DNA from 2 places in the Blastococcus sp. SYSU D01042 genome. Region 1 is predicted to be linked to the other one. Evidence: riboswitches for the same ligand, from Rfam matches in the RefSeq annotation. Region 1 holds a riboswitch; the other holds the start of a gene.
What was found. A riboswitch is a leader RNA that binds a small molecule or an ion and turns the genes downstream of it on or off. The one in region 1 is predicted to bind S-adenosylmethionine.

Region 1 (4,403 bases):
GATCGTCGGCGCCGGCGGTGCCGTCACGCTGGGGGTGGCCGAGGCCGACGAGGGCCGCGCGATCGCGGTCCTGGAGGAGCTGCCGGGCGTGCGCGCGCAGCGCACGGACGACGGGGTGGTCGCCGAGCTCGGCGGCGTGCCGAGGGCCGAGGCGCTGCGCGCGCTGGTCGAGGCCGGGATCGACGTGGACCGGTTCACGCCGCGGCGCCGGCTCGAGGACGCGTTCCTGGCGCTGGTGGGGGAGTCGTGAGCGGGGTGCAGGCGAGCGGTGCGGCGGCGGGCTACCGGCCGGAGCGGACGCTGCGGCTGGCGGTGGAGCTGCGCCGGCAGTTCGCCCGGCGCCGGACGCTCGGCGTCCTCGCGCTCATGGTGGCGCTGCCGCTGGTGCTCATCGCCGCCCTCCAGCTGGGGGCCGGCGAGGACGCGGGGGAGAACGACCGGATCAACCTCGTCGACGTCGCCACCGCCAGCGGGCTGAACTTCACCCTCTTCGTGCTCTTCGCGACCACCGGGTTCTTCCTGGTGGTCGTGTACGCGCTGTTCTTCGGCGACACCGTGGCCAGCGAGGCGCAGTGGGGAGCGCTGCGCTACACCCTGGCCACCCCCGTGCCGCGGATGCGGCTGCTCCGCCAGAAATGGCTGGCGGCCCTGGTGCTCTCGGTGGGTGCGCTGCTGACGCTGGCCGCCGTCTCGGTGGTGGCCGGCTCGATCGCCTTCGGCGCCGGACCCGTGGAGACCCCGGTCGGCGTGACGCTGGCGCAGGGGGAGGGGTTCGTGCGGCTGGCCGGGATGCTCGGCTACCTCGCCGTCCACCTGCTGGTCGTGGGCACGCTGGCCTTCTGGTTCTCGACCGCGACCGACGCGCCCCTGGCCGCCGTCGGCGGCGCGGTGTTCACCATGTTCGTCTTCGCGATACTCGACCAGGTCGAGCAGCTCGGCTCGCTGCGCGACTGGTTCCCGACCGCCGGCGAGTTCGCCTGGGTGGACCTGCTGCAGACCCCGGTCGAGGACGGCGACCTGTTCCGCGGCGTCGTCCAGTCGCTGGTCTACGCCGCCGTCTTCACCGCGCTGGGCTTCCGGCACTTCGCCCGCCGGGACGTGACCAGCTAGCCCTCCCGCTCGACGCGCACGGGCGGTCCGTTGCCACACTGTTCGCCCGACGCCCGAGGGAGGCACGCGGATGAGCTCGCCCGACGCCGTGCTCGCGCGCCTGACCTGCTGGTGGCGCGGGCACCGCTTCGGCCCGCTGCGCCCCGACGGGACCGCGGCCTGCCGCCGGTGCCGCCGCGTCGTGCGGCCGGTCGACCGGCGGAACTGAGCGGTCAGAGCCCGGCGCGGACCGCCTGCGCCCATCCCTGGCCCATGGCCGCGGCGGTCACCGCCGCGTTCGGGACGGCGGCGATGCGGTCGGCCATCCCGTCGACGGCGGCCCCGTTCGCGGTGATCCACAGCCGGCCGACCGCGGGCGCCATCTCCAGGTCGCTGGTGCTGTCGCCGATCGCGACGGCGTCGGCGGGGTCGATGCCGCGGCGCTCGAGGTCCCAGGCGATCGCCGCGCCCTTGGAGATCCCGCGCGGCATGAGGTGGTAGACCCGCGGCGGCGCGGGATCGCCGTCCAGCGTCATCCGCGACGTCGGCTGGATCGCGCCGTTGTCGTTCAGCGTCAGCCAGCCGGCGCCCCGGTCGGCGAGCCAGGCGTCCACCGCGACCGGGTCCACCCGGCCGCGCAGCAGGGCGTCGGTGTCGTGGGTGGCGTGCCAGGGCGCGTGCCACTCCAGCCGGCCGGGGTGCTCGGCGATGAGCTCCTCCACGATGCCGAGCGCGGCCATGACCTCCATCGGCGTCCGCCCGGCGTGCTCGGCGGGCAGCTCGCCGGTGAGCTCCCGGCGCTCGCGGCCGCCGTCCCAGCTGACCACCGCACCCAGCTCGGCGATCGCGCCGTCGGCGGCGAAGATGCGGGCCGCCTCCACCACCTGGCCCAGCGTCCGGCCGCTGACCAGCACCAACGGGATGCCGGCCCGGTGCAGCTCCAGCAGCGCGGTGGCCGGCTCGGCGGTCAGGTCGCGGTCGGCCGTGTGCCAGAACGACCCCCGCGGGCCCACCATCGTGCCGTCGAGGTCGGTGTAGACGATCCGCGCTGCCACGCGCTCCATCCTGTCCGCCGCCCGGCCGGCCGCGGCGGGTGGGTAGAGTGCGGACGTTCACTCATCCAGAGGGGCAGAGGGACACGGCCCGATGAAGCCCCGGCAACCGCCGACTGCGCTCGCGCAGCGGGAGGTGCCAATTCCGTCCTGCGCGGCTCGACGGCCCGGTGCAGGGAAGATGAGGAGGTAGTCGTCGCATGACCCTGACCGCTCCCGGATCGCTCCAGGCCGACTCGAGCGCCGGCGGCCCCGTGCCGCCGTGCCCCGCTCGCGGGCTGGTCTGCCGCAACTGCGGCGCGACGTTCGGCCTGATAGCCGAGCACGCCTGCGCCGAGTGCTTCGGCCCGCTGGAGGTCGACTACGACCCCGAGCTGATGAAGGCCGTCACCCGCGAGCAGATCGAGGCCGGCCCCCAGAACATCTGGCGCTACGTCGCGCTGCTGCCGGTGGGGCAGGACCCCGCCTCCCGCGTCTCGCTCGACCCGGGCATGACGCCGCTGGTCCGCGCCGACCGCCTCGCCGAGGAGCTGGGCCTGACCGGCGGGCTGTGGGTGAAGGACGACTCGGCCAACCCGACGCACTCGTTCAAGGACCGCGTGGTCAGCCTGGCCGCCACCGCCGCCAAGGGCCTGGGTTACACCAAGATCGCCGCCGCCTCTACCGGGAACCTGGCCAACTCGGTGGCCGCGCACGCCGCCCGGGTGGGCCTGCCCTCGTTCGTCTTCGTCCCCTCCGACCTGGAGCCGGGCAAGATCGTGCAGTCGGCGGTGTACGGGCAGACGCTGGTCGCCGTCGACGGCTCGTACGACGACGTCAACCGGCTGACCAGCGAGCTGGCCGAGACCGACGAGTTCGAGGACACCGCCTTCGTCAACCAGAACGTGCGGCCGTACTACGCCGAGGGTTCCAAGACGATGGGCTACGAGCTCGCCGAGCAGCTGGGCTGGCGGATCCCGGCGCAGGTCGTCATCCCCATGGCCTCGGGCTCGCTGCTTACCAAGGTGGACAAGGCGTTCCGCGAGCTGACCGCTGCGGGCATCGTCGAGGCCACGGGGTGGACGATCTTCGGCGCGCAGTCGGCCGGCTGCGACCCGATCGCCACCGCCTTCGACAACGGCTGGGACGTCGTCAAGCCGGTCAAGCCGACCGGGATCGCCAAGTCGCTGAACATCGGCAACCCGGCCGACGGCCCCTACGCGCTCGACGCGATCCGCCGCACCGGTGGCGCCGTCGGCCGCGTGGGGGACGACGAGATCGTGCAGGGCATCCGCGACCTCGCCCGCACCACCGGCGTCTTCGCGGAGACCGCCGGCGGGGTGACCGTCGCCGTGCTGCGGCAGCTGGTGGAGAACGGGCGGCTGGACCCCACCAAGGAGACCGTCGTCCTCAACACCGGCGAGGGGCTCAAGACCCTCGACCCGCTGGAGCCGGTCGTCGGCCCGACCCACCGCGTCGACCCGTCGGTGAAGTCGGCGCGGCAGGCGGGCCTCATCGCCTGAGCGCCCCGCGTTCACCGGATCGGGTGACCATTCGGTAACGAGTCGTGCCGGGGACGTGTGTAACCAAGGTCACCTTGTTGTACGTTTCCGCGCGGTTCGACTCCATGCCCGTGTCCGCGAGCGGAAGAGCGACACCTCGTCCCCTCACCAACGAGGGGCCGACCGCACGCACGAAACGTGGGAGCACACGTGGCACAGGGCACCGTGAAGTGGTTCAACGCCGAGAAGGGCTTCGGCTTCATCGCCGTCGACGGCGGCCAGGACGTCTTCGTCCACTACTCGGCCATCCAGATGGACGGGTACAAGTCCCTCGACGAGGGCCAGCGCGTCGAGTTCGAGGTCGTCCAGGGCGCCAAGGGCCCCCAGGCCGACGCCGTGCGCAGCGCCTGATCCGCCCCGTCGGACGAGGCCCGGTCCCCTTCGGGGGGCCGGGCCTCCGTCGCGTCCGGGCCCCCGTTCTTGCACTCGCCAAGGTCGAGTGCCAGACTCGTTTCTGGCACTCGGGGCTCCCGAGTGCCAATCAGGTCGGAACGGTGAGGCACCGGTCCGTGGGCCGACGGAGCGCCCACGTCGCTGGTGTCGTCCGTCGCGGGCACCAACCCGGCCGTGCAGCGATCAATGCATGGAGGACATCACCACATGGCCAAGATGATCGCCTTCGAGGAAGAGGCGCGCCGCGGCCTCGAGCGGGGCATGAACACCCTCGCCGACGCCGTCAAGGTGACCCTCGGTCCCAAGGGCCGGAACGTCGTGCTGGAGA
Region 2 (4,403 bases), on a different contig from region 1:
GCGCTGCGGCAGCTCGACCAGCAGCGCCGCCGGGCGCTCGGCCACGGCGTCGAGGTCGGCGCGCAGCAGCAGCGAGTGGCGCCCGCCCACGGGCCGCAGGACCAGGCCGTGCAGCCGCTCGAACGCCTGCTCCTCGTGGGCCAGCAGGTGGCTCTCCGGATGGCAGAGCACGGTCCGGCGGGCGCGGCGCTCCGCGTGCACCCGCAGCGCCGCCTGCTGCGCCATCACGCCGCTGGGCAGGTAGACCGCCGCCGGCTTCCCCAGCAGCGCGGCGACCTCGGCCTCCAGCTCGACCACCACGCCGCCCGCGCCGTAGCGGTCGGGCTCCGTGCCGGCCGGGATGGTGGCCAGCAGCGTCTCCGCCCGCCACTCCCCGTGCCCGGTGAGCGCGCGATCGCAGGCGTCGCGCAGCGCGCGCAGGTCGTCGTCCACGAGGGACAGTCTGCCGAGGCCGGCGCCGGCGGCGGGCGATGGCTAGGCGAGCAGCTCGCCCAGCAGTGCACCGACGGCGGGCACCTCCACGAGGAAGCCGTCGTGGCCGTACGGGGACGGGATCAGCCGCAGCGGCACGCCGAGCGCGTCGGCGACCCGCCGCTGCAGCGCCGGCGGGTAGAGCCGGTCGCTGTCGATGCCGGCGACGACGGTGCGCGCGGTGATCCGGGCCAGCGCCGCCTCGACGCCACCGCGACCGCGGCCGACGTCCCAGGAGTTCATCGCCTCGGTGAGCACCACGTAGCTGCCGGCGTCGAACCGGCCGACCAGCTTGTCGGCGTGGTGGTCCAGGTAGGAGGCGACGGCGTAGCGCCCGTCCTCCTGCACGCGGGCGCCGAACCGCGCGTCGAGCTCCAGGGCGCTGCGGTAGGTGAGGTGGGCGATCCGTCGGGCCACCCCCAGCCCGTCCACCGGTGGGTCGGCCGGGTCGAAGTCGCCGCCGCGCCACCGCGGATCGGCCCGCACCGCCGCCTGCTGGGTGCTCTGCGTGCCGATCTGGTCGCCGCTGGCCGCCGCCCCGGACGCGAGGAAGAACAGCGAGCCGACCCGCTCCGGCAGCGCGACCGCCCACTCCAGCGCCCGCATGCCGCCCATGGAGCCGCCGACGACGCACGCCCAGCGGTCCACGCCGAGCGCGTCGGCCAGCGCCACCTCGACCTGCACCTGGTCGCCGACGGTCACCTCGGGGAACCGCGACCCCCACCGCGCGCCGTCAGGGGCGAGCGAGCCAGGCCCGGTCGTCCCCTGGCAGCCGCCGAGCACGTTGGCGCAGACGACGAACCAGCGGTCGGTGTCCAGCGGGCGGCCGGGGCCGACCAGCCCCTCCCACCAGCCGCCGGTCGGGTGCCCGGGACCGGCGGCGCCGACGACGTGGCTGTCGCCGGTCAGCGCGTGCTCGACCAGCACCGCGTTGCCGCGGTCGGGCGCGAGCGTGCCCCACGTCTCGTAGGCCACCCGCACCGACGGCAGCCGGCCGCCGCGCTCGAGCGAGGTGGCGGGCAGGTCGAGGAAGATCCGGTCACCGACCGGATCCCCCTCGACCCACCCACCCATCGCGTCAGGCCTGCTTGGCGGCCCGGAACCCGGCCTCGAGGTCGGCCAGGATGTCCTCGATGCCCTCCAGGCCCACGGCCAGGCGCACCAGGCCGGGGGTGACGCCGGTGGTCAGCTGCTCCTCGGGGGTGAGCTGCGAGTGCGTGGTCGACGCCGGGTGGATGACCAGCGAGCGCACGTCGCCGATGTTCGCGACGTGGCTGTGCAGCTCGAGCGCCTCGACGAACTTCTGCCCGGCCTCCTTGCCGCCGTGCAGCTCGAAGGTGAGGACCGCGCCGGCGCCCTTCGGGGCGTACTTCTGCTGCGCGGCGTGCCACTGGTTGGTGGGCAGGCCGGCGTAGTTCACCCGGTCGACGGCGTCGTGCGCCTCGAGGAACTCGGCGACCCGCTGGGCGTTGGCCACGTGCCGCTCCATGCGCAGCGACAGCGTCTCGATGCCCTGCACGACGAGGAAGGCGTTGAACGGCGAGATGGCCGGGCCGAGGTCGCGGAGCAGCTGCACGCGGGCCTTGAGGGCGTAGGCCGGCGCACCGAGGTCGGCGTAGACGACGCCGTGGTACGTCGGGTCGGCCGTGGTGAACATCGGGTGCTTGCCGCCGCGCCAGTCGAACGTGCCGCCGTCGACGATGAGGCCGGCGATCGCGGTGCCGTGGCCGCCGAGGTACTTCGTGGCCGAGTGCACGACGATGTCGGCGCCGAACTCGAACGGGCGGATCAGGTACGGCGTGGCCACCGTGTTGTCGACGATCAGCGGGACGCCGTTGCGGTGCGCGACGCCGGCGACGGCCTCGATGTCGAGGATGTCGCCCTTCGGGTTGCCGATGGTCTCGGCGTAGAAGGCGCGGGTGTTCTCCTGGACCAGGGCCTGCCAGGCCTCCGGGTCGTCGGGGTCCTCGACGAAGGAGACGGTGATGCCCAGCTTGGGCAGCGAGTGGTGCAGCAGGTTGTACGTGCCGCCGTACAGCGAGGCGGAGGCGACGACGTGGTCGCCGGCCTCGGCCAGGTTGAGGATGGCCAGGGTCTCCGCGGCCTGCCCGGAGGAGACCGCGAGCGCGGCGACGCCGCCCTCGAGCGAGGCCACGCGCTGCTCCAGCGCGTCCTGCGTCGGGTTCATGATCCGGGTGTAGATGTTGCCCATCTCGGCCAGCGCGAACAGGTCCGCGGCGTGCTGGCTGTCGCGGAACTGGTAGCTGGTGGTCGCGTAGATGGGCAGGGCGCGGGCCCCGGTGGTGGGGTCCGGGCTGGTCCCGGCGTGGATCTGCCGGGTCTCGAAGCTCCAGCTCTGCGGGTCGCTCATGCGCCGTCTCCTCTCGCTCGGGAGACCCCGCGGCGCACGGGAGCTCCGTCCTTGCCCTCGCGGCGGGCGCCGCGACAGCCGGCTCTTCCCCTGGAGCACCTCAGACGGAGTAGGAGGTTGCCGGGCAGTCAGCCAGGTGCTTCGCACTGCCTCTCGTGAGCCACGGTGATCTTAGGCACGCGCGATGTCCCACGTGGAACACGGGTCACAGGGCGGACGGCTCGGCCTTCACAGCACCTTCGAGAGGAACGCCCGGGTGCGCTCGTGCTGCGGGTCGGTGAGCACCCTTCGCGGGTCGCCGGCCTCGACGACGGCGCCGTCGTCCATGAACACCAGGCTGTCGCCGACCTCGCGGGCGAACCCCATCTCGTGGGTGACCACGACCATCGTCATGCCGTCGTCGGCCAGCCCGCGCATGACGTCGAGGACCTCGCCGACCAGCTCCGGGTCCAGGGCCGAGGTGGGCTCGTCGAAGAGCATGAGCTTGGGCTCCATCGCCAGCGCCCGGGCGATGGCCACCCGCTGCTGCTGACCGCCGGAGAGCTGGTTCGGGTAGTTGTGCACCCGGTCGCCGAGCCCGACGCGCTCGAGCAGGGCCGCGCCCCGCTCGCGGGCGTCGGCCTTGCTCACGCCCTTGACCTGCACCGGCGCCTCGACGACGTTCTCCAGCGCGGTCATGTGCGGGAACAGGTTGAAGCGCTGGAACACCATGCCGATCTCGCGGCGCTGGGCGGCGACCTCGGAGTCGCGGAGCTCGTGCAGCTTGCCGTCCTTCTCGCGGTAGCCCACGAGGTGGCCGTCGACCGACAGCCGCCCGGCGTCGATCCGCTCGAGGTGGTTGATGCAGCGCAGGAAGGTGGACTTGCCCGACCCCGACGGCCCGACGATGCACATGACCTCGCGCGGGGCGACCTCCAGGTCGATGCCCTTGAGCACCTCGACGTGCCCGAAGGATTTGTGCACCCCCTCGGCCTCCACCATCGGCGGGACGGCGCTGCCGGCCGCCGGGCTGCTCATCGCGCTGCTCAATGCGTGCTCCCGACCTCGGTGGCCCGGCGGGCCGCCCGCTGCTGCCGGGTCTCCCGGCTGCCGAAACCGCGGCTGAACCGCTTCTCGAGGAAGTACTGCCCGACCATCAGCAGGCTGGCCAGCGCGAGGTACCAGAGGATCGATGCCACGGCCATCGGGATGACCTGGAAGGTACGGCTGCCGATGGCGCGCAGCTGGAAGTTGAGCTCGTTGGTCACGGGCACCGCGATGAGCAGCGAGGTGTCCTTGAGCATCGCGATCGTCTCGTTGCCCATCGGCGGGATGATCACCCGCATCGCCTGCGGCAGCACGATCCGGCGCATCGTCTTCGCGCGGCTCATGCCCAGGGCGGCGGCCGCCTCCGTCTGCCCGGGGTCGACCGACTGGATGCCGGCCCGGACGATCTCCGCCGCGTAGGCGGCCTCGGAGAGCGCCAGCCCGATCAGGCCGGCGACGAACCCGCGGAAGATGTCGTTGCCGTCCAGGCTGAGGAAGCGCCAGTCGCCCGTGATGCCGAACAGGTCCATGAGCT

Region 2: another riboswitch for S-adenosylmethionine. It lies ahead of ACI79H_RS13535 (bifunctional o-acetylhomoserine/o-acetylserine sulfhydrylase); the one in region 1 lies ahead of thrC (threonine synthase).

The regions. Positions count from the first base shown of each region.
Region 1 covers NZ_JBJGZM010000001.1:425,032-429,434, reverse strand. Annotated here, with positions in the region: gene ACI79H_RS02180 (alpha/beta fold hydrolase) at 1-250, shown strand, start outside; gene ACI79H_RS02175 (ABC transporter permease) at 247-1,110, shown strand; gene ACI79H_RS02170 (hypothetical protein) at 1,181-1,318, shown strand; gene ACI79H_RS02165 (HAD family hydrolase) at 1,323-2,153, opposite strand; SAM riboswitch class I at 2,203-2,329, shown strand; gene thrC (threonine synthase) at 2,342-3,643, shown strand; gene ACI79H_RS02155 (cold-shock protein) at 3,833-4,033, shown strand; gene groL (chaperonin GroEL) at 4,283-4,403, shown strand, end outside.
Region 2 covers NZ_JBJGZM010000006.1:277,667-282,069, forward strand. Annotated here, with positions in the region: gene ACI79H_RS13525 (threonine aldolase family protein) at 1-432, opposite strand, end outside; gene metX (homoserine O-acetyltransferase MetX) at 475-1,545, opposite strand; gene ACI79H_RS13535 (bifunctional o-acetylhomoserine/o-acetylserine sulfhydrylase) at 1,550-2,842, opposite strand; SAM riboswitch class IV at 2,885-3,003, opposite strand; gene ACI79H_RS13540 (amino acid ABC transporter ATP-binding protein) at 3,071-3,859, opposite strand; gene ACI79H_RS13545 (amino acid ABC transporter permease) at 3,868-4,403, opposite strand, start outside.